4 regions of the Streptomyces sp. NPDC005784 genome follow, and region 3 is predicted to be linked to each of the others. Evidence: riboswitches for the same ligand, from Rfam matches in the RefSeq annotation. Region 3 holds a riboswitch; each other region holds the start of a gene.
The links. Region 3 has a riboswitch for thiamine pyrophosphate ahead of ACFYR3_RS26305 (cytosine permease). Riboswitches for the same ligand answer to the same signal wherever they lie in the genome.

Region 1 (7,063 bases), on a different contig from region 3:
CACTGGCTCCGACCAAGGTCCGCCAAGCCTCCCGCCTGCGGATTTGTCTGGGCGGGAGGCTTGATCGTGGATCTGACGGAGCAGTTGTCGAAGTAGCGAACCTGCCTGCGTGTCCGCCCGGACACCAGCTCTGAACCACCTCACGCTCGTAGCTCTCGCACTGCTCGCGGGAGCCTTCCGAGTGGGTCCCGACGAGGACGAGCCCGGTTCGGCCCGGTCTGCGTCCGTCAGTGGTCAGTGAGATCCACGATCACATCGCAGTGCGGATCGTCGGAAGGGCGATGCAGATGCTCGTTCGCCAGGAACGCGGGGGAAACCATGGCGCCGAGCAGGCCGGGCCCCGTACGGCTGATCAGCACGTCCACACCGTACGTGCGGTCCCGCTCTGGTGAACGGAAATAAAGGCGCACGCGGTCGTCGCCCGTGATGACCGCGCCGATGAACAGCGGTTTCCACGAGACCTCGGCCATCCCTGGGCCGTCCGAGGTCGACCACCGCTGATGGACGGCACCCGCGGGTGACCGCCCCCACCCCCACTCCGGCCTGGGCCGGCGGAGTTGATCTGCGACACTGGTACAGCCATGCCTAAGCCCGGAGAACTTACTTTTGTCGCGCCGCGCGGAGCCAAGAAGCCGCCGCGGCACCTTGCCGATCTCACTCCCGCCGAGCGCAAAGAGGCGGTTGCCGCGATCGGTGAGAAGCCGTTTCGTGCCAAGCAGCTCTCGCAGCACTACTTCGCCCGGTTCGCGCACGACCCCGCGGAGTGGACCGACATCCCGGCCGCCTCGCGCGGCAAGCTCCAGGAGGCGCTGCTTCCCGAGCTGATGACGGTCGTACGGCACCTGTCGACCGACCAGGACACCACCCGCAAGACCCTGTGGCGGCTCTTCGACGGCACGCTCGTCGAGTCCGTGCTGATGCGCTACCCGGACCGGGTGACCATGTGCATCAGCTCGCAGGCGGGCTGCGGGATGAACTGTCCGTTCTGCGCCACCGGACAGGCCGGCCTCGACCGGAACCTGTCGACCGGCGAGATCGTGCACCAGATCGTCGACGGTATGCGGTCGCTCCGCGACGGCGAGATCCCCGGGGGTCCGGCGCGGCTGAGCAACATCGTCTTCATGGGGATGGGCGAGCCGCTCGCCAACTACAAGCGGGTGGTCGGGGCGATCCGGGCCCTCACCGACCCCGAGCCGGACGGGCTCGGGCTCTCGCAGCGCGGCATCACCGTGTCGACGGTCGGGCTGGTCCCCGCCATCAACCGGTTCTCCGACGAGGGCTTCAAGTGCCGGCTCGCGATCTCCCTGCACGCCCCCGACGACGAGCTGCGCGACACCCTCGTCCCCGTGAACACGCGGTGGAAGGTGCGCGAGGTGCTGGACGCCGGATGGGAGTACGCGGCCAAGTCCGGTCGGCGCCTGTCGATCGAGTACGCCCTGATCCGGGACATCAACGACCAGGCGTGGCGTGGTGACCGGCTCGGGCGGATGCTCAAGGGCAAGCCCGTACACGTCAACCTCATCCCGTTGAACCCGACCCCGGGTTCGAAGTGGACCGCCTCGCGGCCCGAGGACGAGAAGGCGTTCGTCGAGGCCATCGCGGCCCATGGCGTGCCGGTGACCGTCCGGGACACCCGTGGCCAGGAGATCGACGGAGCGTGCGGTCAGCTCGCCGCGACCGAGCGGTAGTCTGAGCCGAGTCAGTACATCTTCATATTCCGACATCTTCATATTCCGACAGGGGAGCGCCACAGCGCTGAGAGTGCGGGACAGACCGCAGACCCTCTGAACCTTGCCCAGGTCATTCTGGGTAGGAAGTTCGGTCATTACTCAAGCTGTTGCGCCCTGCCCGGGAACCGTCAGAGTTCCCGGGCGGGGCCGCGTCTCTTCCTGGTCGCCCAGGAGGAATCCAGTGATCACCACCAGCAGCAGGCGGTTCGCAGTGTTGGCCGTCGGGCTCGGCCTCGTCGCGTTGCCCGCGCTGTCCGCGTGCGGCTCGTCCGACGCCGCCGGCTCGGGCGATCCGAAGACGATCACGCTCGTCAGCCACAACTCGTGGCTCGTGTCGAAGAGCGTGCTCAAGGACTTCGAGAAGCAGTCCGGCTACAAGGTCCGCGTTCTCATGGACGGCGACGCCGGGCAGGCCGTCAACAAGGCCATCCTGACCAAGGACAACCCGCAGGGCGACGTCTTCTTCGGCGTCGACAACACCCTGCTCTCCCGCGCGCTCGACAACGGGCTGTTCCAGCCGTACACGGCCAAGGGCGTGGACCTGGTCCTGCCCGAGTACCGGACCGACCAGGACAAGCACCGGGTCACGCCCATCGACACGGGTGACATCTGCGTCAACTACGACAAGGCCTACTTCAGCGAGCACAAGCTGGCGCCGCCGCAGTCCTTCGACGACCTGATCAAGCCCGCGTACAAGAACCTCCTCGTCACCGAGAACGCCGCCACGTCCTCGCCCGGCCTCGGCTTCCTGCTCGGGTCGGCCGCCCACTACGGCGACGACAACTGGCAGGGCTACTGGAAGAAGCTCAAGGCCAACGGGGTGAAGGTCGTGGACGGCTGGGAGCAGGCGTACAACGACGAGTTCTCCGGGTCCGCCGGCGGCAAGAAGGCCAAGGCCGACCGGCCGCTCGTCGTCTCGTACGCCTCCTCGCCGCCCGCCGAGGTCATCTACGCCAAGCCGAAGCCCACCACCGCCCCGACCGGGGTCGCGGCCGGCACCTGCTTCCGGCAGGTCGAGTACGCGGGTCTGCTCAGCCACGCCAAGAACGCCAAGGGCGGCAAGGCGTTCCTGGACTTCCTGCTCACCAAGGAGTTCCAGGACGACATGCCGCTCAACATGTTCGTCTACCCGGTCCGTGAGGGCGCGCAGGTGCCCGCGGAGTTCGCGCGGTTCGGTCCGCAGGCCAAGGATCCCGAGACCCTGGCGCCCGCGAAGATCGCCGCCGACCGCGACCAGTGGGTCAAGTCGTGGACCTCACTCGTACTGAAGTAGCCGAGGGAGCAGGCGGGGCCGACGAGGCCGGCGGACCCGGCGGGGCTTCGCGAAGGGCGCGCGGGCAGAGCGCGGTGCGGTTCGGGCTGATGGTCCTGCCCGTCGCGTTCTTCGCGGTCTTCTTCGCCTACCCCGTCGCCGCGATCGTCTCGCGCGGCCTCCACGGGGACGGCGGCTGGCAACTGGGCCGGATCTGGGACGTGGCGACCCGGCCGGACATCCGGCACGTGCTGTGGTTCACCACCTGGCAGGCGCTCGCCTCGACGGCGCTCACGCTGCTGATCGCGCTCCCCGGCGCGTATGTCTTCGCGCGCTTCGATTTCAGGGGCAAGCAGATCCTCCGGGCCGTGGTGACGGTGCCCTTCGTGCTGCCGACCGTGGTCGTCGGTACGGCGTTCCTCGCGCTGCTCGGCCGGGGCGGGCTGCTCGACGAGCTCTGGGGCGTACGGCTGGACACCACGGTGTGGGCGATCCTGCTCGCCCATGTCTTCTTCAACTACGCGGTCGTCGTACGGACCGTCGGCGGGCTCTGGTCGCAACTCGACCCGCGCCAGGAGGAGGCCGCGCGCATGCTCGGCGCCTCGCGTTTCGCGGCGTGGCGCAGGGTGACGCTGCCGGCCCTCGGGCCGGCCGTGGCCGCCGCCGCCCTCATGGTCTTCCTCTTCACCTTCACCTCGTTCGGTGTGGTGCAGATCCTCGGCGGTCCCACCTTCTCGACCCTCGAAGTCGAGATCTACCGGCAGACCTCCGAGATCTTCGACCTCGCGACGGCGGCCGTGCTCACGATCGTCCAGTTCGTGGCGGTGGGCGCGATCCTCGCCGTGCACGCGGCGACCGTACGCCGACGGGAGACCGCCCTGCGTCTGGTGGCCCCGGAGACGACCGCGCGCCGGCCGCGCGGTGCCGGGCAGTGGGCGCTCCTCGCGGGCGTGCTGGTGAGCATCGCGGTCCTCCTCGTGCTGCCGCTCGCCGTCCTCGTCCAGCGGTCCCTCGGCGCACCGGGATTCGGGTACTACCGGGCGCTCGCCGACGACGACGGCGGTGTCTTCCTCGTCGCCCCGATCGAGGCGGTCGGCAACTCGCTGGAGTACGCGCTCGCCGCCACCGCCATCGCCGTGCTCATCGGCGGTCTGGCCGCCGCGGCCCTCACCCGGCGCGCCGGTCGTCTCATGCGGGGCTTCGACGCGCTGCTGATGCTGCCGCTCGGCGTCTCCGCGGTGACCGTGGGTTTCGGGTTCCTGATCGCGCTGGACGAGCCGCCGCTGGATCTGCGTGCCAGCTGGATCCTGGTGCCGCTGGCGCAGGCGCTGGTGGGTGTCCCCTTCGTCGTACGGACGATGCTGCCCGTGCTGCGGGCGGTGGACGGGCGGCTGCGGGAGGCCGCGGCCGTGCTGGGGGCATCGCCCTGGCGGGTGTGGCGCGAGGTCGATCTGCCGATGGTGCGGCGGGCGCTGCTGGTCGCGGCCGGGTTCGCCTTCGCCGTCTCCCTCGGGGAGTTCGGGGCGACCGTCTTCATCGCACGGCCCGACAACCCGACACTGCCGGTCGCCGTGGCCCAGCTGCTCGGGCGCGCGGGCGATCTCAACTACGGCCAGGCGATGGCCCTTTCGACCATCCTGATGGTGGTCTGCGCGGTGGCGCTGCTGCTGTTGGAGCGGGTACGGACCGACCGGACCGGGGAGTTCTAGATGCTGCTGAGCCTGCAGGGCGCGACCGTACGCTTCGGCGGGCGGCCCGTGCTCGACGCCGTCGACCTCGATGTCGCCGAGCACGAGATCGTGTGCGTGCTCGGGCCGAGCGGCAGCGGCAAGTCCACGCTGCTGCGGACGGTGGCCGGACTGCAGCCGCTGGACGCGGGCCGTGTGGTGCTGGACGGACGGGACCAGGCGGCCGTTCCAGCGCACAAGCGGGGCGTCGGCCTGATGTTCCAGGACCATCAGCTCTTCCCGCAGCGGGACGTGGGCGCCAATGTGGCCTTCGGGCTGCGCATGCGCGGCACGTCGAAGAGCGGTCGGGCGGCCCGGGTGGGGGAGTTGCTGGATCTCGTCGGTCTGCCCGGAGCCCGGGACCGCGCCGTCGCGTCCCTCTCCGGCGGCGAGCAGCAGCGGGTGGCACTGGCCCGTGCCCTCGCGCCGCGCCCCCGTCTGCTGATGCTCGACGAACCGCTCGGCCAGCTGGACCGCTCGCTGCGCGAACGGCTGGTCGTCGAACTCCGCGGCCTCTTCGGCGAGTTGGGTACGACGGTGCTCGCCGTCACCCACGACCAGGGCGAGGCCTTCGCCCTCGCGGACCGGGTCGTGGTGATGCGCGACGGGCGGATCGCCCAGTCCGGTACGCCACTTGAGGTCTGGCAGCATCCCGCGGACGCGTTCGTGGCCCGTTTCCTCGGCTTCGACAACGTGGTCGAGGCGACGGTGAGCGCGACCGCCGCCGACACCCCGTGGGGCAAGGTCCCGGTGCCCGAGGGCGCCCCCCAGGGGCCCGGCACGCTCCTCGTACGGCCCGCGGGGGTACGTCTCGTGGCCGCGGCGGACGGGCTGCGCTGCACGGTCGCCGCACGCACCTTCCGGGGCACGCACGTCGCCGTACAGCTTCAGCCGGAGGGCGCGCCGCGGCTGGAGGCGGCGTGCGCGCTGCGAGACGCGCCGGAGCCCGGGGATGTGGTCGGGGTGGAGTTCGACGCGGCCGAGATCGTCGTCCTCGGGGCGTAGGCGCCGCCAGGAGTCCCGAGAATCACGCCACTTGACCGAAGGCCCGGACAGCCGTGTGGCCCGCCCCCTCGACGGGGGCGGGCCACACGGTCGTACAGGATGCGGGTCGGCGTCAGCCGGCCTTCGAGGCGCCGCGGCGACGCATGCCGAAGAAGACCGCTCCGCCACCGACGATGACGAACGCCGCGGCGATGCCGGCGATCATCGGGGTGTTGGAGTTCGCGCCGGTCTCGGCGAGGTTGGACTCACCGGCGGCCGCGGACGGCTGGTTGTCGCCCGGGGTGGCCGGAGCGGCACTGCTCTCGGAGTCCGACGGGCTCGCCGAGTCCGAGGGAGTGTCCGAGGCGGAGGGGGTGTCCGACGGCTTCGGGCTCTCCGACGGGGACGGCGACTCCGACTTCGTGGCGCAGGCCTCGGCCTGCGCCACCAGGTTCGGCGAGATGTCCTTGTCCACGATGTTCGGGACGCTGACGTGAACGCGGTACTCGGCCTTGGGGGCCCAGTCCTCCGCGAACGAGACGGTGGCACCGTTCTTGCTGCCGGTGACCTTCTGGGCAGTACCGACCTGGTGCGCGTCGGCGCCGTTCGACTCGAGGAAGACCGTGACGGTGGCTTCCTTGGCGGAGGCATCGATGTCGGTCACGGTGATGATGCCCTTCCCGTTGCCGTCACAGGTGGCGGCCGCCGAGAAGTCACCGATGTTGCAAGCGAGTGCGTTGCCGGCGACGCCGAGCGCGAGCGCGGCAGAGGCGGAGGCAACGCCGAGGATTCGCACGGAACGTGCGGTGCGTCGAGATATGGACACGATTGCCCTTCACAGGTTGCGCAACTGCGGGGGGTGTTGGGAGATTTGCTGCGAATCATTCCAGCAACAGCTCCCCCAGGAGTTTCACAGGTTTATAAGCGCAGCCTAAGGGCTGTCAATGCATATGCCCTGCCCGGTCGTTGGCTTTGCCTAGTTGTTAACCTCCGAAGTGTTTGAGTGCCTCCGGAGCGTCATCGATCCGGTCGACGAGCGCGATTCGCGACTCCATCGCCCGTTCGCAGGCCAGCGACTTGAGAAGCGCCCAGGCGGGGTATTTCTCGGTCCAGTGCGCACGGTCCACCAGGACCATGGGGGTGGGCTCGCCCCTCGACTCGTAGTAGTTGGGGGTCGCGTTGTCGAAGATCTCCTGTACGGTCCCGGCGGCGCCCGGCAGGAAGACGACACCCGCGTTCGAGCGGGCCAGCAACCCGTCCTCGCGGGTCGCGTTGGCAAAGTACTTGGCCGTGTGCGCGGCGAAGGCGTTCGGCGGCTCGTGGCCGTAGAACCAGGTGGGGATGCCGACCGAGGGGCCGCCCGACGGCCA
Region 2 (7,063 bases), on a different contig from region 3:
GCGGCGTAGGCCTGCTGGTCCTGGGACTGGGACGCGCCGGCGTAGGACTGGTCGCCGGCGGCGGCGTAGGCGGCGCCGTTGTAGACGCCGTATGAGCCGGTGTCCTCGGGCAGGGGCTGCGGTTCGTACACCGAGGTGGACTCGGCGGCCGTGGGCTCGGCCGGCTCCGGGGGCATGAACCGGTCGGACGGGGCGGGCGTGAAGACGTCGTCCTCGGCGGCGGCGTACTGGTCGTCGCGCCGGTAGGCCGCCTCCTCCACCTCGTCGAGGTCGGAGCCCTCGAGCGACGGGTCGTCACTCTCCGGGTCCTCCGGCTCGCCGCGGCGGCGCTTGCTGGGCTTGGCCGGCGCGGAGGGGCCGTTGATGGCCCAGCCCTGCGCGAAGCCCTGGCGGAACGACAGCGTCACATATGTCTGGCCGACCGTGAAGGCGGCCGCGCCCAGGCCGATGACCACGACCGAGTGCATCAGGACGCCGAGGACCACACCGAGGAAGCCGACGAACGCGAGCAGCCGGAACCGCAACCGCGCCTTGTACTGCAACAGCACCTCGCCGAGCAGCCACAGCGCGACGATGCCGAATGCCAGATAGAGGACCGTCAAGCCCATGTACGCCCCTCTCCCAGTGGCCGCTACGCAGTGTGTCGTACGCGGGTGCGACCGGTCTAGGCCTGCTGCGGGTGGTGCAGGCCCAGATTCTCGTAGATTTCCAAGGTCGCCGTGGAGTTGTTCAGCGTGATGAAGTGGAGTCCGGGGACTCCCTCGGTCAGCAGCCTCGCACAGAACTCCGTCGCGAACTCGATCCCAATGGAGCGTACAGCCGCCGGATCGTCTTTGACTGTGAGGATCCGCTCTTTCAGGACGTCCGGGAACGAAGCATTCGAGAGTTTGGGCAGCCGTTCCAACATCTTCACACTTGTCACCGGCATGACTTCGGGGATGACCGGCGTCGCGCAGCCCGCCGCGTCGACGCGGTCGCGCAGCCGGAGGTAGGACTCCGGCTGGAAGAACATCTGCGTGATCGCGTAGTCGGCGCCGGCGCGGCACTTGTCGACGAAGTGGGAGACGTCCAGGTCCCATGTGGTGGACCGGGGGTGCATCTCCGGGAAGGCCGCGACCCCGACGCAGAAATCGCCGGATTCCTTGATGAGGCGCACGAGTTCGGCCGCGTAGGTCAGACCCTTGGGGTGGGGGACCCACTCGGCCATGGGGTCGCCGGGCGGGTCCCCGCGCACGGCGAGCATGTTGCGGATGCCCGCGTCCGCGTACTGCCCGATGATGTTGCGCAGTTCCGCGATGGAGTGGTTGACCGCGGTGAGGTGCGCGACGGGGGTCAGGGTCGTGTCGAGGACGATCTGCTCGGTCTCCTTGACCGTGCCGGCCCGCGTGGAGCCGCCGGCTCCGTAGGTCACGGAGACGAAGTCGGGCGCCACGGCCTCGACCCGCCGCAGGGCGTTCCACAGGTTCCGCTCGCCCTTGGGGGTCTTCGGCGCCGAGAACTCGAAGGAATAGGTCTGTTTGCCGGTCGCGAGCATGTCGCGCACGGTGCGTGCGCGATCAGTCCTGGTGGAAGCAGATCCGAGGGCCATACTCGCAGGTTAGTCAGAGGGTGTCGGTCCCCCAACCGAACAGCTGCCATTTGTCCGATCTGTCGAGTTCTTGTCCACCCCTCGGACACTCTTGGACACCCTCGGCCGGCGGCCCTGCCGGGACGCTCCGCGCGGGCGTCCGCCGCGTCTAGGCCTCGCGCAGCCGCTTCGCGAACTCCGCCGCCGCCGCGCCCGGGTCGTCCGCCTCGGTGATGGCCCGTACGACGACGACCCGGCGGGCGCCCGCTTCGAGCACCTCGTCGAGCCGGCCGAGGTCGATGCCGCCGATCGCGAACCAGGGACGGCCGGTGCCGAGGGAGGCCGTGCTGCGGACCAGGTCGAGGCCGGGTGCGTGGCGGCCGGGCTTGGTGGGGGTGGGCCAGCAGGGGCCGGTGCAGAAGTAGTCCACGCCCTCCTGGACCGCGGCGGCCGCGGCCTCGGACCCGGCGTGCGTGGAACGGCCGATGAGCACCTCGTCGCCGAGGATCGCGCGGGCCGCGGGAACCGGGAGGTCCCCCTGGCCCAGGTGCAGAACGTCGGCGCGGACGGCGTGGGCCACGTCCGCCCGGTCGTTGACCGCGAGGAGCTTGCCGTGCCGGGCGCAGGCGTCGGCGAAGACCTGGAGGTGTTCCAGCTCCTCCCCCGCCTCCATGCCCTTGTCGCGCAGCTGCACGATGTCGACGCCGCCCGCCAGGACCGCGTCGAGGAACCCGGCGAGGTCGCCCTGACGTCTGCGGGCGTCCGTGCACAGGTAGACGCGGGCGTCGGCGAGCCGGCCCCGCGCGGTCGTGGCGGTGTTCTCGGGCATGCGTGGATTCCCCGTTTGTCGGTGCGCGGGGAGTGCGGCGGCCGGGATGGTCCCGCCCGCCGCGCTCCCCGTGCCGGACGGTCGCGTTCAGGTCAGACGGCGAGCGCCTGGGCGCGGCGCTTCACCTCCGTGCCGCGATTCTCGCTCAGAGCCTGCGCGGGGGTGCCGGGCAGGCTCGGGTCGGGGGTGAAGAGCCACTCGAGGGCCTCTTCGTCGGAGAAGCCGTCGTCCCTCAGGAGCGTCAGGGTGCCGGCCAGGCCCTTGACGACCTTCTGTTCGTCCGCGTCGATGAATTCGGCGGGGACGTGCAGCGCGCGGTTCTCACCACGGCGTACGGCGATCAGCTGGCCGTCCTTGACCAGCTGCCGGACGCGCGTCACCTCGACGCCGAACTGTTCGGCGATGTCGGGGAGGGTGAGCCAGGCGGGGACGAGAGCATCGATCTTTGCGTCAATCTCGGTCACGGGACAAGCCTGCCATCCCGGACCGACAGTCGGAAGCCAAGGGCGTCCGACCTGGGGTGACGGATCAGGCCGTAGCACCCTTCAGTGGCCTCGACGGGTCCGCGAGCAGCTCCGGATCCATGCGTGCGCCCGCCTCGATGAGCCGGCGGCCCTGGGCGAGATCCCTCGGCCGGCCCACCGCCAGGAGGGCGACCAGACGGGTCTCGCGGAGCCAGCACACCGACCAGGAGGCGCCCGAGGAGTCACCGCGCCACACGAGGGTGTCGGCGGGCGCGTGGTGGCCGACGTACTGCACGAAGCGGCCGAACTGCTCGGACCAGAAGTACGGCACGGGGTCGTAGGCGGCGGGCGCCTCTCCGACGATGTTCAGGGCGACCGTGCGCGGGCCCTGGAGGGCGTTGTCCCAGTGGTGGACGAGGAGGCGGTCCTCGTAGCGTCCCGACGGGAAGGAGGCGCAGTCGCCGACCGCGTAGACGTCCGGCAGCGAGGTGCGCAGGTGGTCGTCGGCGACGATCTCGCGGTCGTCGCCGAGTTCGATGCCGGAGCCTGCGATCCAGGCGGTCGCGGGCCGCGCCCCGATCCCGACCACGACGGCGTCCGCGGGCACCCGGGAGCCGTCGTCCAGGATCACCGCGCCGGGTTCGATACGGTCCACGCGCGCGTGGGTGCGCAGCGAGGCCCCGCTGTCCGCGTACCAGGCGGCCATCGGCTCGGCCACCTCGGCGGGCAGCGCGGCGGCGAGCGGCCGGTCGGCGGCCTCGACGACCGTGACCGCGCAGCCCGCCTCACGCGCCGCCGTGGCGAACTCGGCGCCGATCCAGCCCGCGCCGACCACCACGATGTCGTGCTGCTGGGTGAGTACGGGACGCAGCCGGTCGGCGTCGTCCAGGGTGCGCAGCAGGTGCACTCCCGGCACGCCTTCGGCGCCCGGCAACTGGATCGGCTCGGCGCCGGTGGCGACGACCAGGACGTCGTACGGGACGGGTCCCGCGGCCGTGTCCAGTTCGTGGTCGTCGGGGCGCACGCCGAGTGCCTCGCGGCCCAGCCTGAGGTCGATGTCCAGGGCCTCGAAGTCGATGTCGAAGGCGGAGCCCTCGGCCTTGCCCAGCAGGACCGCCTTGGACAGCGGCGGCCGGTCGTACGGCTGATGCGGCTCCGCGCCGATCAGCGTGACGGTGCCGGTGAAGCCCTGCTCGCGCAGGGCGACCGCGGTCTGCACTCCGGCCATGCCCGCGCCCACCACGACGACCCGCCGTGCCGTGGGCCCCTGCGACTGAGACTGTGCCTGCGTCTGCTCGCTCACCTGATCACCTTAGACACCTGACAATTCGTCAGTCAGCGGACGTGCTCAGTGATCTGTTCCACACGGCTCGTCTCGCGCAGCTCTTCCACCACGCTCGTCCCTGTGCCCTTCTGTGACTCCCACGTCCAGGTCTCCTCCAGCCGCACACGGCCGTCGGGCAGTTCCACGACGAGGGACACGCAGTGGCCGGACGAGGTGGTCCCGTCGCGCTTGAGCTGCACGTACCGGAAGTCGAGGCGGTCGCCCTCACGGGTGCCGACAAGGTGTCCGCGGACGATGTCGCCGCCCGCGTAGTCGGCCCAGACCGTGCCGTCCTCCTCGTGATAGGCGAACCGGGTGCGGGTGCCCACCTGGCCCGGTGCCTGGTCGGTGACGGGGGCGAGGACCAGGCCGTCGAGCGGTCGCGCCATGGGCGGAGGCTCCCTTACTGAGACGGAGCGGGGCGGGCTAGGGTGGCCAACGTAAAGCACTCGCGGGAGCCCGGACGCACTGGGCTGAGAGGGAGGCTGGGGCGGCCTCCGACCGTACGAACCTGATCCGGGTCATGCCGGCGAAGGGAGGGGCTGGACGCCCATGTCGCCTGCACGTTCGTCAGACGTCCTCGTCATCGGGGGCGGAATCATCGGTCTGGTGACGGCCTGGCGGGCCGCGCAACGCGGGTTCACCACCGCGCTCGTGGACCCCGGGCCGGGTGGCGGGGCCGCCCAGGTCGCGGCCGGAATGCTCGCCGCCGTCACCGAACTGCACTTCGGTGAGGAGACCCTGCTGGGCCTCAACCTCGCCTCCGCGCGCCGGTATCCGGACTTCGTCGCCGAGCTGACCGAGGCGACCGGCCAGGACCTCGGCTACCGCCGGTGCGGCACGCTGGCCGTCGCGCTGGACGCCGACGACCGCGCCCATCTGCGGGAACTGCACGCTCTGCAGGTCCGTTCGGGGCTTGAGTCGGAGTGGCTGAGCGGCCGTGAGTGCCGCCGTCTGGAGCCGATGCTCGCGCCCGGCGTACGCGGCGGCCTGCGGGTCGACGGCGACCACCAGATCGACCCGCGGCGCCTCGCGGGAGCCCTGGTCACGGCGTGCGAGCGGGCCGGAGTCGTCCTGCACCGGACCTGGGCGGAGCGCCTGACGGTCGCAGGGGACCGGGCCGCCGGAGTGGTCACCACGGACGGCACGGAACTCACCGCGGGCCAGGTGGTGCTCGCCGGGGGCAGCCTCAGCGGACGTCTGGCGGGCGTCCCCGACGACGCCGTGCCGCCGGTGCGCCCGGTCAAGGGCCAGGTGCTGCGGCTGACCGTGCCGAAGCGGTACGCGCCCTTCCTCAGTCGCACCGTGCGGGCCGTGGTGCGCGGCAGCCACGTCTACCTGGTGCCGCGCGAGAACGGCGAGCTGGTGGTCGGCGCGACCAGCGAGGAGCTGGGCTGGGACACCACCGTGACGGCGGGCGGCATGTACGAGCTGCTGCGCGACGCCCACGAGCTGGTCCCCGGGATCACCGAGCTGCCGCTCACCGAGACCCGCGCGGGGCTGCGCCCCGGCTCGCCCGACAACGCGCCGCTGCTCGGCCCGACGGCACTGGACGGACTGCTGCTGGCCACCGGGCACTTCCGCAACGGCGTGCTCCTGACGCCCGTCACCGGCGACGCGATGGCCCACGTCCTGACGACCGGCGCACTCCCCGCCGAGGCCCGCCCCTTCACACCCCTGCGCTTCGGCGCCACCGCCCTCACGGAGCTGCCGGTATGAACATCGTCGTCAACGGGGAGCGGCAGCGGATCGCCGCGGGAACCGCTCTCGACGCGCTCGTCGCGACACTCACCCCGGCACCGGCCGGAGTGGCCGCCGCACTGAACGAAACCGTCGTCCCGCGCGCGCAGTGGTCGTCCACCTCCCTCACCGAGGGCGACCGCGTCGAAGTCCTCACCGCCGTCCAAGGAGGCTGACCCGTGGCCGACGATCCCTTTGTCCTCGGCGGTACGACCTACGCGTCCCGGCTGATCATGGGGACGGGCGGAGCGCCCAGCCTCGACGTGCTGGAGCGCTCTCTGGTGGCGTCCGGTACGGAGCTGACGACGGTCGCGATGCGGCGCGTGGACGCGTCCGTGCACGGCTCGGTCCTGTCGGTGCTCGACCGGCTCGGCATCCGCGTCCTGCCGAACACGGCCGGCTGCTACACCGCCGGTGAGGCCGTGCTGACCGCCCGTCTGGCGCGCGAGGCGCTGGGCACCGACCTGGTCAAGCTGGAGGTCATCGCCGACGAGCGCACCCTCCTGCCCGACCCGATCGAACTGCTCGACGCGGCGGAGACGCTGGTCGACGACGGCTTCACCGTGCTGCCGTACACGAACGACGACCCCGTGCTGGCACGCAAGCTGGAGGACGTCGGCTGCGCGGCGATCATGCCGCTCGGCTCGCCCATCGGGTCCGGGCTCGGGATCCGCAACCCGCACAACTTCCAGCTGATCGTCGAGCACGCGCGCGTGCCGGTGATCCTGGACGCGGGGGCGGGTACGGCGTCGGACGCCGCGCTCGCGATGGAGCTGGGCTGTGCGGGGGTGATGCTCGCCTCGGCGGTGACGCGGGCTCAGGAGCCGGTGCTGATGGCGGAGGCCATGCGGCACGCGGTGGAGGCGGGGCGGCTGGCGCGGCGGGCGGGGCGCATCCCCCGCCGGCACTTCGCCACGGCGTCCTCTCCCGTGGAGGGCATGGCGGCGCTGGACCCGGAGCGCCCGGCGTTCTGATCACCTCTCCGCACACCGTCGGTTTCCGGCCGGAGGCCGACGGTGGGTCTCCCGCGGGAGCTCTCGCCGTCGGCCGGTGCGGCGGGGGTGTGGTGTCCGCGCTCCCGGGTGAGACCCGCGTGACGTGCGCCTCGCGCCATGGGGCGGGCCGCGCGGCGGTGGACG
Region 3 (7,063 bases):
GGCCCTTGTTCCAGCGCCGGAAGATCTCCGCGATCTGCGCCGGTGTGTAGCCGCCCACGCGGCGGAGCAGGTCGTAGGCCTCGCCGATCAGCTGCATGTCGGCGTACTCGATGCCGTTGTGCACCATCTTGACGAAGTGTCCGGCGCCGTCCGTGCCGATGTGCGTGGCGCAGGGCTCGCCGTCCACCTTCGCGCTGATCGACTCGAACATCGGGCCGAGCGAGGCGTACGACTCAGGGGAGCCGCCGGGCATGATGCTCGGCCCGTGCAGGGCGCCCTCCTCGCCGCCGGACACACCCGCGCCGACGAAGTGGATGCCCCGTTCGCGCAGTGACTGTTCACGGCGCCGGGTGTCGGTGAAGTGGGCGTTGCCACCGTCGATGATCATGTCGCCGGTCTCGAGCAGCGGGGCGAACTCCTCTATGACGGCGTCGGTGGCCGCACCCGCCTGCACCATGATCATCAGGCGGCGGGGCCGCTCCAGTGCGGCCACGAACTCCTCGGCCGACTCGGCCGCCACGAAGGCGCCCTCATGCCCGAACTCCTCGACCAGTGCCTTGGTGCGTGCGGGGGTGCGGTTGTGGACGGCGACGGTGTAGCCGTTCCGGGCGAAGTTGCGGGCCAGATTGCGGCCCATCACCGCGAGCCCTGTGACGCCGATCTGCGCGGTCGCCTTCATGGTGTGCTCCTTGGATCCGGATCTGCCTGCCCGCGTCCCTGACGGGCGAGCAGACGACTGTCGCTGTGCCGATCAGTACGCACGACAGGGGCCGAGGTGTTCACCTTCCGAGGCAGGTGGTGCGCCGGATCGCGGACCCGGGTCTCCGGGCGACGTGCGGAGGCGGACGCTCCGGAACTCCGGAACTCCGGTCGGCGGTCAGCCGGTTCGGCGCAGTCGCCACCCGTGGTCCACCGGTCCGATGCCGGCGCCGAGCGCGAAACCGGCCTCGATCGCGGCGGTCACGTACTCCTTGGCCCGCCGTACGGCCTCCGGCACCGAAAGGCCCTCGGCCAGGCCCACCGCGATGGCCGAGGCGAGCGTGCACCCGGTGCCGTGCGTGTGCCGGTTGTCGTGGCGCGGCGCGCGCAGCCAGTGCTCCGCCGTTCCGTCGGTGAGCAGATCGACGGCCTGTCCCGGCAGATGGCCCCCCTTGACCAGCACCCAACGGGGACCGTACGTGAGCAGCCGGTCGGCGGCCCGGCGCATGCCCTCCTCGTCCTTCACCTTCACCCCGGTGAGCTGCGCGACCTCGTCGAGATTCGGGGTGGCCACCGTCGCCCGCGGCAGCAACAGGGTCCGTGCGGCATCCAGCGCGTCATCGGCCAACAGCCGGTCCCCGTGCTTGGAGACGCTCACGGGGTCCACGACGACCGGGGCGCCCACGTCGGACAGCAGCTCGGCGACCGTCGTGACCAGGCCGGGCGACGAGAGCATCCCGGTCTTCACGGCCTGGACGCCGATGTCGTCGACCACACTGCGGTACTGGGCGCGTACCGCCTCCTCGGACAGTTCCCAGGCGCCCTGCACACCCACGGAGTTCTGCGCGGTCACCGCGGTGAGCACGCTCATCCCATGGGCGCCCAGCGCGAGCATGGTCTTCAGGTCGGCCTGGATTCCGGCACCTCCGCCGGAGTCGGATCCGGCGATCGTCAGGACGCGGGGCGGAGTGGCCATACGAGGTTCCTCTCGGGTTCGGGTTCGGGCGCGAGGCTCTCGACCGGCGGAGCGACGGACAGCCCTCAGACCCGGCGACGCAGCCGCAGTGGGGCGTAGAGGGCGAGGGCGACGACGAACGCCACGTAGTACGAGAGATCGGCGCCGTGCAGCGCGTCGGCCACCGGACCGACGTACAGGCCGGTGTCCATGAACGGCACGGCCGCGCCGAACGCCGCGACGAAGGCGACCAGCGACGGCCATCCGGAGCGCGGACGGGAGATCTCGACGGCGACGTCGACCGGGGCGCCGCCGCGCTCCCGCCCGCGGGCGATCCAGTCGACGACGACGATCGCGACGAACCCGGGGATCCAATAGCCCACGAACAGCAGCACGTTCTGGAAGCGGGCCGTGGTGTCGGCGGCGTGCATCCAGAGCACCAGCGGGAAGCCGAGCCCGGCGGCCAGGGCGGCGGCCACCGGGCGCGGTATCCGCACGCCCAGGGTCTGCAGCGCCAGCGAACCGCTGTAGTCGTTCATCGCGTTGCTGCACACGGCCGCCAGGGCCACGGCCAGCAGCCCGAACGCGCCCGCCGTCCCGCCGCCCAGCAGCACGTCCACGCCCGCCGCCGTCTGGTCGGTCAGCACCGACGCGCCCCACAGGCCGAGAACCTGCACGGCGACGAAGGACACGACGAGGCCGAGCAGGGTGCACCAGAACATCCGCGGTCGGGACGTGGTGCGCGGCAGATAGCGGCTGAAGTCACCGGCGTACGGCGCCCAGGACAGCGAGAGGCTGAGCGCGATGGTGCTGGTGAGCACGAACGCGCCCGCGCGGTCGGCGCCGGTCGCGGCCCCGGTCGCCGCCGGATGGACGCCGTCCAGCATGCGCCAGGCGATCACCGCGAACGCGATGGCGAGCACGAACGTCATGATGATCTGCAGGCGGTGGATCGCCTCGTAGCCGAGGATGCCGAGAGCCCCCTGGGCAAGCATCATGACGAGCACGCCGAGCCAGAACGGCCAGCCGCACAGCCGCGCCAGCGCGTCCCCGCCGAACAGCCCGATCAGCGCGTCCCAGGCGACCGAGGACAGCCACTGGAGCATCCCGGGCAGCACCACCGCCCGGCCGAACGCGAGCCGTGCGAGCGGGAGTTGGCCGGTGCCGGTGAGGCCGCCCCAGGTGCTGAGGTAGGCGGTGGGCAGCGCGCCGAGCACGGTCCCGAGGACCACCGCCGCGAGGGCGGTACCGAAGTCCAGGCCCAGCGCGATGCCGATGGTTCCGGTGAACACGCCCGTCATCGTCAGGTTCGGAGCGAACCACACGGTGAACAGGCGCCCGGCGCCGCCGTACCGGTTGTTCTCGGGGACCGGATCGATGCCGTGCCCCTCCACCCGCAGGTCGCCGGGTGCGGCGGGCATCCGTCCGTCGAAGACGGCGGGCCGGCCGTCGGCGGGCAGCCCGCCGGAAACATGCGCCAATGGCATGGAAGACATCCCTCCGCCAGTACGAACTGGTTCAGGTTCGACGGGTGTGATCTCAGCCCTCGGACGGGGCACCCCGTGTCCGGTACTACGACGGACACATTAGCCCGATCGCCCAGGTTGTGGGTACGGCGGCTCCCGGGCACGGCAGCTGTTGCGTACGGCGGCCCCTGCGTGGGGCGGTCCTGCGTCGGCGGCCCCTGCGCAGGGCGGCCCCTGTGTACGGCGGAGGTACCCGTCCCCGGTCTCCACGGGACGCGGTGGATCGTGTCCGCACGGGACACGGCGGCTCGTCCAGGGTGCCGGGTCCCCCTCGGGCCCTCCACCGGCCCCTTGGAGTCACCCACCCGGAGCAGTGCCCGCCCGCATGCTCCGTTTCATCCGAGCGGCCCGGCCCGGCCTTTCGCAGCGCGGCGCGCGCCGCCCCTCGGTACTGTCGGAAGTGATCGCCGCTCGCTCTCCGCTCCCGGGTTCCCGGACCCCGGTGGCCGGGCGGAAGGAGGCAGAGTGCCGTGACCGTGATCTCCCTGAAGTCAGCGCAACTGCGGGAAGGGCCCACCCTCCCGTACGCCGAGGCCGGCTACCCCAGTGGTACACCGGTCGTCTTCGTGCACGGTCTGGCCGACTCCTGGTGGTCCTTCGAGCCCCTTCTGAGGCGCCTTCCGGCGTCCCTGCACGGCTACGCGCCCACGCAGCGCGGGCACGGCGATGCCGACCGGCCTCCGGAGGGCTACACCCCCGACGACTTCGCCGCCGACCTGGTGGCCTTCCTGGACGCGGTCGACATCCCCCGCGCCCTGCTGGTCGGGGCGTCAAGCGGCGGCGTACCGGCCCGGATCGTCGCCGGCACCTACCCCGACCGCATCGCGGGTCTGGTTCTGCTCGGCGTCCCCGGCACTCTCGCGGACAAGCCGGCGGCGGCCGCGATGGGGAAGTCTCTCGAAGACCTCTCCGACCCTGTGCCCCGCGCGTTCGTCGAGGACTTCCTGGCCGGCACGGCGGCCCGCCCGATCGCCCGGGGGTTCATCGAGACCATGGTCGAGGAGAACCTCAAACTCCCCGCGTACGTCTGGAGGGAGACCGTGCGCGGTCTCCTCGACGCCGATCTAGGTGCGACCCTCGCGGGCATCCTGGTGCCCACCCTCGTCATCTGGGGCGAACAGGACGAGTTCCTTCCCCGCGTCGACCAGCAGACCATCCTGGACGCCGTCCACGGTGCCGCCTTCGTCGCCTACGAAGGCACTGGCCATGTCGTCCACTGGGAACAGCCCGAACGCGTGGTCGCCGACATCACCGCGTTCGCCACGCGGATCGAACACCCCGGCACTCCTTACGGCAGCCCCTGACCCGGCTCGCAGGGTGAACGGCGGCGCGCCGAAACCGCGTCGGCCGTGAGACCGGGTCGTTCCTCCGCGCCCGAGAGCCTGGGCGTCGCCCCGGACCGGGGCCGCCGACGGAGACCCCCGGCGCGGGACCTGACGCCAGTGCCGGCGCGGGGCCGACCACGATGGTGGACGCGAGAGCGACCGCGACCGTCGACGCGATCCGTACCGCCGATGCTCACAGCAACATGGCATGCTCATGCTCCCCACAGGAAGGGATCACGTGCCATGAGACCGAGCCGACGCTCCCTGCTCGCCGCCACCGCAGTACTGAGCACCGTCTTCGCCGTCCCCGCGCCCGCCGACGCCGCCGAAGTCCCCGCCGAGGGCGCCTATTACGTCCAGAGCGCCACCACGGGGCTGAACGCCGCCGACAGCGCGGGTGCGGTCGTCCAGCACAACCCCAAGGGCAACGAGGACCATCAGCAGTGGACCTTGCGCCCGAGCGGCTCCTCCTTCGTCCTGGAAAGCGCCGACACCGCGGGCAGTTGTCTGGGCCGCTCGGGCGACCAGGCCCGGACCGTCGCCTGTACCAGCGCGGACGCCGGGTGGGAGGTGAAGCCGAGCGGCGCCGACCAGTACTTGCTCAAGGCCCCCGGGACGGAACGGTTCTTGACGGTGGCAGCCAAGCCCCCCGGCTCCAACTACCCCGCCCAGCTGGCGATCGGGTCGCCTGGCGGCCTCGCCTCCTGGTATCTCACGCCGGTCGCCCCCGCGACCCGGCCGATGCCGCCGCAGGACCAACGCACCCTTGACCAGGTCACGTTCCTCACCGCCCACAACGCCTACGCGAACGGTGTCGACGGCGGATTCGCCCCGCCCTTCGTCAACCTGGTGCCCAATCAGACCCGCGGTATCAACCAGCAACTCGCCGACGGTGTCCGCGGGTTCATGCTCGACCTGCACCAGACCCCCGACGGCGCGATCCTCTGTCACGACAGCTGCACGCTCGTCAGCAAGCCGGTCGCGCTCTGGGTCGACCTCCAGCGCATGGTCGACTTCCTCAAGCAGCACCCCGACCAGTTCGTCACCGTATTCATGGAGGACTACGTCGACCCGGGCGTCCTGCGGGCCGAACTCGCCCGCGTGAACGGCCTGTCCGACGTCCTCTACCGTCCCGATCTGACCGGCGTGCGCGAGAACGGCTGGCCGAAGCTCGCCGATCTGACCGCCGCCGGCCACCGCCTGCTCATCTTCACCGACCACAGCCGTGCCTCCGACGAGTCCGCCGGACTCACGCGTGACAGCTTCGGCGTCATGTACCAGCGCGAATGGACCGTCGAGAACTACTGGTCCATGGGCTCGGGCCTCGGCTCCTCCGACTGGTCCTGCTACAGCCGCTGGTACGACGCGGGCACGAACGTACCGCTCACCCGCACCGAGACGGGCTTCCGCCCCCTCTTCGTCATGAACCACTTCCGCGACGCCACCCTCTCCGGAACCGCCGGCACGGACAACACCAAACTCGCCGACCGGGCCCGCCGCTTCTGCCGGCCGGCCGCCCGCAAGAAGCCCAACTACCTCGCCGTCGACCGCTACGACCTGGGCGATCCCGCCTCCGCGGTGAACACGCTGAACACGTACGTCTATCCGTAGGGCTGGTGAGACCGTACGTCTCGCAGCGGCCTCGCCCGAGGGGGAGCGGGCGGCCCGGGGCGCGCGGAGCAAGGCCGGTGGTGTCGGGAGCCGTCCGGGGGAGGGGCTCCCCCGGACGGCTCCCGGGCATCTCCCGGCCGACACCCGCGCTGTCGGCAGATCCCATGACGGGGACCGGACGCGGGGCGACCGGCGCGAAGGCTGCAACGGGCTTGGCGTGGGCGGCGGTTACGCAAGACGTGCGGTCTCCGGAGTCCCGTTTTCCGGCGGGCGGGGTACGGTGGGGGAACCGAGGGCACGTCGTACGCCGGTGATCGGGCCGGTCTCGTCCCCGGCGCAGGACGACGCCGGGCGGCTCATCGCCCGGAGCAGATGCCGCCCCATGACGGCCGAAGGCGTTCGCCCTCCGCTCGGCTGTGCGGCGGCCGGACTCTCCCGGCCGATCCAGCCACGCCGTGCGGGCCGACGCACGGACGCCAGAGCCGACGCCCACTCCGAGGCGGAGTGTCGAGAGGCGCGCACATCTCACCCGTGCCCTGTCTACGACGAGCAGAGCGGCAACGGGAACGCGGTCATCGATTGAGGGCCCGCGCACCCCTGTACGAAGGCAGCCCCCTGGTCCCCGGCCGTGCGGTTCGCACCGAGGCCGACGAGCTCAAGGAGTCCTGCCCGTCCCTCGGCTCGACCGAGCCGTCCCGCTCGCCGCCGGGTCGCGGCGCGAGCCATCGGTACACCGCAGGCGTGCCCCCAGACCGGAGTTTCCATGGCGACTGTCGTCGAACCCCTGCCCTCCCTGCCTCTCGCCCGCGTGCGGCTGGCGCCGCACAGCGCCCTGCCCCGGCGCATCGACGGGGCATGGTGGCCCCGCTCGCGCGATCTCCTCGGTGAACTCCCGCTTCTGATCGGCACGTTGCCCCGTCTGTGGGGACAGATCACCGCCGTGACCG
Region 4 (7,063 bases), on a different contig from region 3:
CGTAGTTGGAGCGCCCCAGTCCGACGAACTGCCAGAAGATCGGCTCGTCCACCGCCTCCCGCAGCTCCTTCTCGATCTCCTTGTTGCGGTGGACGCCGCCATCGGAGAAGAAGATCACCAGCGTGGGATCGGTGGCCGGGTGCTCGCGGACATAGGTCCGGACCTCGGCGATCACCTTCTGTTCCTCGTTCTGGATCCCGACCGCCCGCATGTCCACCTGGCCCGGCAGCATCCCTTTGCGCGGCTTCTTGCTCCGCCGGAACAAGGTCAGTTCACCGACCCGGACATGGTGCTCCAGCCACTCCGGCAGGTCCCCGACGGCAAGGTCGGGCAACCGGGCCGGGTTCGAGGCGAAGGTCCACGCCTGCATCTCTCCGTCGTCGTCCAACTGCGCGGCCACCGCGGCCATGCGCTCCACCACATCGGCCACGACACCCTTCGAATACAGGAACGCCATCGACCCGGAGGCGTCCAGGACCAGGATGACGCGGGCCATGACACCCACGGCCCCGTGCTTGCGCAGACTGACCGCCACCTGCTCCTTGCGCAGGGAGAGCCGCTTGCGCATGTCCACGGGCAACCGCTCCTCGCCCTTGACGAGACGAGGAGCCGAGCCGGCGACCGGGGCCGAGGGAGCCGTGGGGACGGGCGCGGTCGGAGGAGCGGGGGCTGATGGGGGCGTCGGTACGGTCGGGGGCGTCGGTCGGGATGGGGGCATCGACGGGGAAGAGGACATCGGTGCGGAAGGGGGCGTCACCGCGGGCCGGGGCGGAACGGCGGGCGGGGCTGCGGAAGGTGCCGCCGCCCCGGACGAGGTTCCACCGGAGCCCATGACTCCGGAGGCCGCGCCCTTGGAGCCCGTGCTCCCGGAAGCGCCCGGCTCCTCGTCCACACCGATCCCGAAGTCGGTGGCCAGGCCGGCGAGCCCGGAGGCGTACCCCTGGCCCACCGCGCGGAACTTCCACTGGCCGCCCCGCAGATACAGCTCACCCCCGATGAACGCCGTCTCCGTCGTCGCCTCCATCTCGAAAAGCGCCAGCTCCTGCCCGGTCGCGGCGTCGAGCAGCCTCAGCCGCAGACCCGACAACTGTCCGAAGGTGCCCCCGTCTGCGGAGGCGCCCAGGACGACCCGCTGGATCTCCGGCTCCAGAGCCCTCAGGTCCACCGCGACGGTGTCCGTAGTCCCGTCGCCCTCCCTCCGCTTCCCCAGGTGCCGCACGGCACCGGAGGCATGCCTCGGCTGGTTGTAGAAGACAAAGTCGCCGTCGTCCCGCACCCGTCCGTCCGCACGGAGCAGCAGGGCCGAGGCATCCGCGTCCGGCGCACCGGGGCCCCCGGACCAGCCGAGCACGACCTGCACCTCCTGAGCGGCAACGGGAAGGTTGGCGCCCTTGCTCATCGATGTCGGTGTCATGAGCCCAGTCTGCCTAGAGAACCCGGCACCGGAACCGACCGAACACCTGCGCACACACCGGACGGCCCCGAGCCCACCGCCCACGCCGCCCGCCCCGAAGCCGGCACACCCGGCAAACGGCTCCGAGCGCAGAGCACCGGACACAGGGCACCGGGCACCGGGCATCAGGCGCCGGGCATCAGGCACCGGCTCAGGGGGAGTCGGTCGAGTCCGTCGCGGCCCGTACGAACTCGCGAAGCCGCTCGGTGGTGTTGCCCTCCATCCACACCAGTCCCCTTTCGATCGGGCGCGCGTCGTGAAGGGGCACGTAGGCCACATCGGGCCGCGGGTAGTACTGGCGGGAGTGCTCTCCGACCGGGAGGACGCCTCTGCCCATCGCGACCAGAGTCAGCATTTCGGAGAACGACCCGCCGACCGGGCCCTTCGGAACGGGTCGGCCCGAAGGGGTGCGGTCCCGCTTGAAGCCCGCTGAGGTCACCTGTGGGTACTGCACCACGGGGTGTTCCGCGAGCACCTCCACGGACACCTGGACCTCGCCGGCCAGCGGATGCCCCGCCGCCACGGCCAGTACCCGTCTCTCCCGCAGCAGCGCGGGCCCGCAGGCCATTCCGTCGAAGGGGAACGAGGCGAGCAGGACGTCGATCGAACCGTCCAGCAGACTCGCCCGGGAGTTGGACAGCTGAACCTCCCGCACGTCGACCCGGCAGTCAGGGTGCCGCTCACCGAACAGGCCGACCGCTCTGAGCAGTGCGGGTGCCGTCCACTCGCCGAGGAAGGCGACCCGCAGTTCCCCGGTGACCCCACGACTGGCGTCGGCGGCCCTTCGCAGCGCCGCCTCCATCCCGGCGACCAACGGCATCAGATCGTCCGCCAGCTGTCGGCCGATCGGGGTGAGCGCGACGGACCGGCTGTTACGTTCGAACAGCGAGCCGCCGACTCTGCGTTCCAACTTCTTGATCACCTGGCTGACCCGCCCGGTCGTGATCAGCAACCGCTCGGCGGTCCGGCCGAAGTGCAGTTCCTCGGCCAGCGTCAGGAAGGTCTCCATCTCCAGTCGCTCCAACATGCAACCCCCGGCGTTAAATCTGGCTCAACGGTCGTACGTCGATCATGCCTTGATGGAGAGCTGTCCCGCGGCGGATCGTAGAAGGCGTCCACCCGGCCGTCGGAGACAACCCGACGAGTCCCCCGGACACCCGAGCGCACAGCGCGTCCGTGCTCGGCACCACCCACCACACCCCTTCTGAAACGGGACCCGCATGAACTCCTCAGGCATCACCGCCTACTTGAACGAACTCGAAGACCCACTGCGCGACATCGGCGAGAGGATCAGGCCTGTCATCGACTCGGCCCTCCCCGACGACTCCGGCGCGCTGTGGCACGGTCATCCCACCTGGAGCCTCGGAGACAAGCCGGGTCAGACCCCGGTCTGCCTTCTCAAGGCCTACAAGTCCTACGTCACCTTCGGCCTCTAGCGCGGCCAGGAAGTGGCCGATCCATCGGGCCGACTGGTCTCCGGAGCCCGCCGGATGGCATCCGTGAAGCTCAGCCGTGCCGACGACGTCGACCCCGCCCTGTTCAGCGAGTGGCTCCGCCTCGCCGCCGCCCTGGAGGCGAAGTGACCCCCGTGCGCGTGAAGGCCCTCGACCATCTGGTCCTCAACGTCGAGGACGTCGAACGGTCCCTGGACTTCTACACCGGACTGCTCGGCCTGGCACCCGTACGCGTCGCCGAGTGGCGGGGCGGCCAGGTCCCGTTCCCGTCGGTGAGGGTCACCGAGGAAACCATCATCGATCTGGTCGCCCATGCCCGCGGGGAGTCCAACGTCGACCACATCTGTCTCACCGTGGAACCGCTGGACTGGGACGAGGTCATCGCGTCGGAATCCTTCACCGTGCTTCAGGGTCCCGTGGAACGCTTCGGCGCGCGGGGCACCGCCACCTCGGTCTACGTCCAGGATCCGGACGGCAACACGGTGGAACTGCGCTGGTACCCGCAGGACGTCGCGGCATGACCGGGCCGAGGACGACGGTCCGGGTGTCGGCCCCGGACCGCGTCCCTGTGGAGTGACTCAGTCGGCCAGCGGCAGGTACACGCGGTTGCCCGCCTCCGCGAACTCCCGGGACTTCTGAAGCATGCCCTCGGAGATCTCCGCCGCGGAGGCGCCGTCGGGCGCGTCACCGCCGAACCGCTCGTTGATGCTCTGGCTGATCTTCATCGAGCAGAACTTCGGCCCGCACATGGAGCAGAAGTGGGCCGTCTTGGCGGGTTCGGCCGGCAGCGTCTGGTCGTGGAACTCCCGTGCCGTGTCCGGGTCGAGAGCCAGGTTGAACTGGTCCTCCCACCGGAACTCGAAGCGGGCGTCGGAGAGCGCGTCATCCCAATCCTGTGCACCTGGGTGCCCCTTGGCGAGGTCGGCTGCGTGGGCGGCGATCTTGTAGGTGATGACGCCGGTCTTGACGTCGTCACGATCGGGCAGGCCCAAGTGCTCCTTGGGCGTGACATAGCAGAGCATGGCCGTGCCCCACCAGGCGATCATCGCGGCACCGATGCCGGAAGTGATGTGGTCGTACGCCGGCGCGACGTCCGTCGTCAGCGGACCGAGCGTATAGAACGGAGCTTCATCACAGATCTCCTGCTGAAGGTCGATGTTCTCCTTGATCTTGTGCATCGGGACATGTCCCGGGCCTTCGATCATCGTCTGTACTTGAAAACGCTTCGCGATCGTGTTGAGTTCCCCGAGCGTCCTCAACTCGGCGAATTGTGCTGCGTCGTTGGCGTCCGCGATGGAGCCGGGCCGCAGACCGTCGCCGAGCGAGTAGGTGACGTCGTACGCGGCGAGGATCTCGCAGAGATCCTCGAAGTGCTCGTACAGGAACGACTCCTTGTGGTGCGCGAGGCACCAGGCAGCCATGATCGAGCCACCGCGCGAGACGATGCCGGTCTTGCGGTTCGCGGTGAGCGGCACATACGCCAGGCGGACGCCCGCGTGGACCGTCATGTAGTCCACGCCCTGTTCGGCCTGTTCGATGACTGTGTCCTTGTAGATCTCCCAGGTCAGCTCCTCGGCGCGGCCGTCGACCTTCTCCAGCGCCTGGTAGAGCGGCACCGTGCCGATGGGAACGGGGGAGTTGCGCAGCACCCATTCGCGCGTGGTGTGGATGTTGCGTCCGGTCGACAGGTCCATGACCGTGTCGGCGCCCCAGCGGGTCGCCCAGGTCATCTTCTCGACCTCCTCCTCGATGGAGGAAGTGACCGCGGAATTGCCGATGTTGGCGTTGACCTTCACCAGGAACCGCTTGCCGATGATCATCGGCTCGATCTCCGGGTGGTTGACGTTCACGGGCAGCACCGCCCGACCGGCGGCGATCTCCTCCCGTACGACCTCGGGGTCGACGTTCTCGCGGACCGCCACGAACTCCATCTCGGGTGTGATCTCGCCGCGTCGGGCGTACGCGAGCTGGGTGACCGCCTGCCCGGCGCGCCCCCGGCGCGGCTGGCGCGGTCGCCCGGGAAAGACAGCGTCGAGGTTGCGCAGTCCCCCGCGCGGGGATGTGTGCTTGATCCCGTCGTCCTCGAGGCGGACGGGACGGCCCGCGTACTCCTCGGTGTCTCCGCGGGCAATGATCCAGCTCTCGCGCAGCGGCGCCAGCCCCCTGCGCACATCGGTGTCGACGGTCGGATCGGTGTACGGGCCGGAGGTGTCGTACAGCGTCACGGACTGACCGTTGGTGAGGTGCACCTGGCGAACCGGCACCCGCAGATCGGGACGCGTACCCCCGACGTATGCCTTGTGCCAGCCGATGGACTTCCCGGCCTCGCCGTTCGTGGACGGCGACGAAGCCCCGTCCGTCTGGCTGGAGGCAGGCGTGCGTACGTCCTTGTTGGTCATGAGACCTACTCCCTACGCCGGCATTACCCGGTAACAGGTTCAGCGGTCGACGCAGCAGCTTCCGTTCGTCGATGTTTCATGTGAAACATCGCGAAACGGAGGTCAGCGCCCTCTCAGCCCGGTGCTCCGAGCTCCCGCGTGTGCAAAGGTGCCTCCACGCTAGCGTCATATTTGGCATGGTGAACAGAGGGCCCTTGCCGTTCTTGCGATGATCGGGCGGTGACAACGACCCAGCAGCACCCGTTCCCGCCGTCCGAGCCGCCGCGGCGTCCGGGCTCCGACGACGGCCATGGGCATGGCTCCGGCAACGGACACGGCCATGGGCCGGGTGGTTCTGGTCCCGGACCGGGCAGTGAGCATCACGGTCCCGGCGGCGGGCACGGGCCCGGTCCCGCCGGTGAGCACGGCGGGGATTCGAGCGCCGGGCACGGGCACTCGCACAGCCACGGTCCCGCCGCGCCGGTCTCCAAGCACCTGCGCAAGGTCATCGCCGCGGTGCTGATCCCCTTCGCGGCCGCGGTCGCGGTGGGTCTCGTGGTGCTGTGGCCCGGCGGGGCCGCTTCCCACCAGCGCACCGGTGTCGGCTTCGACCGCCAGACTCAGCAGGCGACGGTCACCAGGATCGACCAGGTGGACTGCAAGTCCGTGAACGCCTCCGCGGAGACCCCGGCGGGCGACACCTCCACCGCCGAGGGATCCTCCGCTCAGAAGCGGGCGGCGGGTGAATGCAAGAAGGCGACGGTCCGGATCGACACCGGCAAGGACAAGGGCCGTACGTTCATCGAAATCGTTCAGCCGGATCAGTCACGGCAGTTGCGTCAGAGCGAGAAGGTCGTCGTCGCGTACGAGCCCTCCGCACCCAAGGACCTCCAGTACTCGGTCACGGACGCGAACCGGAAGCTGCCTCTGACGCTGCTCGCCGGGATCTTCGCCGTGGTCGTCGTGGTGATCGGCCGGATGCGCGGCGTCATGGCGCTGGTCGCCCTGGCCATCAGCTTCATGATCCTGAACTTCTTCATCCTGCCCGCGATCCTCCAGGGCTCGAACCCACTGCTCGTGGCCGTTGTCGGTTCCAGCGCGATCATGTTGATCGCGCTCTACATGTGCCACGGCCTGTCGGCCCGGACATCCGTGGCGGTGGTGGGCACCCTGCTCTCACTGGTGCTGATCGGCCTCCTCGGCTCGGTGTTCATCGACTGGGCCGTACTGACCGGCAACACCGACGACAGCACCGGTCTGATCCACGGTCTGTACCCGTCCATCGACATGAGCGGTCTGCTGCTGGCCGGAGTCATCATCGGCTCGCTCGGTGTCCTCGACGACGTGACGGTGACGCAGACTTCCGCGGTCTGGGAACTGCACGAGGCGAACCCCACGATGGGCTGGCGTGGCCTGTACCGCGCGGGCATCCGTATCGGCCGCGACCACATCGCGTCGGTCGTCAACACGCTCGTCCTGGCCTACGCGGGCGCCGCGCTGCCGCTGTTGCTGCTCTTCTCGATCGCGCAGAGCAGCGTGGGCACCGTCGCCAACAGCGAACTGGTCGCCGAGGAGATCGTGCGCACCCTGGTCGGATCGATCGGTCTGGTCGCCGCTGTGCCGGTGACGACCGCGCTGGCCGCCCTGGTGGTCGCCGCGGACCGTGAGGGGACCACGGCCGTCCCCGTGGAGCCCGCGGCCGCCAGGACTCCGGCACGGAGCGGGAAGGGACGCCGCCGCAAGCACTGAGCCGTCCGCCGGAAGCGCTGAAACCATCC

Region 1: it holds a riboswitch for thiamine pyrophosphate, as region 3 does, so the genes downstream of both, ACFYR3_RS18605 (thiamine ABC transporter substrate binding subunit) here and ACFYR3_RS26305 (cytosine permease) in region 3, are expected to answer to the same signal.
Region 2: it holds a riboswitch for thiamine pyrophosphate, as region 3 does, so the genes downstream of both, thiO (glycine oxidase ThiO) here and ACFYR3_RS26305 (cytosine permease) in region 3, are expected to answer to the same signal.
Region 4: it holds a riboswitch for thiamine pyrophosphate, as region 3 does, so the genes downstream of both, thiC (phosphomethylpyrimidine synthase ThiC) here and ACFYR3_RS26305 (cytosine permease) in region 3, are expected to answer to the same signal.

What each region holds. Positions count from the first base shown of each region.
Region 1 is NZ_JBIAIQ010000010.1:105,890-112,952, reverse strand. Features, by position in the region: gene ACFYR3_RS18615 (hypothetical protein) at 228-470, opposite strand; gene rlmN (23S rRNA (adenine(2503)-C(2))-methyltransferase RlmN) at 582-1,688, shown strand; TPP riboswitch at 1,729-1,834, shown strand; gene ACFYR3_RS18605 (thiamine ABC transporter substrate binding subunit) at 1,912-3,003, shown strand; gene ACFYR3_RS18600 (ABC transporter permease) at 2,979-4,691, shown strand; gene ACFYR3_RS18595 (ABC transporter ATP-binding protein) at 4,692-5,714, shown strand; gene ACFYR3_RS18590 (LAETG motif-containing sortase-dependent surface protein) at 5,827-6,519, opposite strand; gene ACFYR3_RS18585 (Rossmann fold nucleotide-binding protein) at 6,677-7,063, opposite strand, start outside.
Region 2 is NZ_JBIAIQ010000001.1:458,244-465,306, forward strand. Features, by position in the region: gene ACFYR3_RS01990 (hypothetical protein) at 1-608, opposite strand, end outside; gene metF (methylenetetrahydrofolate reductase [NAD(P)H]) at 665-1,588, opposite strand; gene thiE (thiamine phosphate synthase) at 1,737-2,396, opposite strand; gene ACFYR3_RS02005 (Rv2175c family DNA-binding protein) at 2,489-2,860, opposite strand; gene ACFYR3_RS02010 (FAD-dependent oxidoreductase) at 2,925-4,163, opposite strand; gene ACFYR3_RS02015 (hypothetical protein) at 4,196-4,573, opposite strand; TPP riboswitch at 4,626-4,739, shown strand; gene thiO (glycine oxidase ThiO) at 4,737-5,903, shown strand; gene thiS (sulfur carrier protein ThiS) at 5,900-6,100, shown strand; gene ACFYR3_RS02030 (thiazole synthase) at 6,104-6,898, shown strand.
Region 3 is NZ_JBIAIQ010000018.1:91,465-98,527, reverse strand. Features, by position in the region: gene gndA (NADP-dependent phosphogluconate dehydrogenase) at 1-679, opposite strand, end outside; gene thiD (bifunctional hydroxymethylpyrimidine kinase/phosphomethylpyrimidine kinase) at 878-1,675, opposite strand; gene ACFYR3_RS26305 (cytosine permease) at 1,741-3,141, opposite strand; TPP riboswitch at 3,133-3,227, opposite strand; gene ACFYR3_RS26300 (alpha/beta hydrolase) at 3,651-4,484, shown strand; gene ACFYR3_RS26295 (phospholipase) at 4,749-6,116, shown strand; gene ACFYR3_RS26290 (DUF5994 family protein) at 6,880-7,063, shown strand, end outside.
Region 4 is NZ_JBIAIQ010000002.1:511,505-518,567, reverse strand. Features, by position in the region: gene ACFYR3_RS05215 (VWA domain-containing protein) at 1-1,414, opposite strand, end outside; gene ACFYR3_RS05210 (LysR family transcriptional regulator) at 1,605-2,480, opposite strand; gene ACFYR3_RS05205 (hypothetical protein) at 2,674-2,889, shown strand; gene ACFYR3_RS05200 (VOC family protein) at 3,042-3,428, shown strand; gene thiC (phosphomethylpyrimidine synthase ThiC) at 3,486-5,306, opposite strand; TPP riboswitch at 5,299-5,454, opposite strand; gene ACFYR3_RS05190 (YibE/F family protein) at 5,526-7,034, shown strand.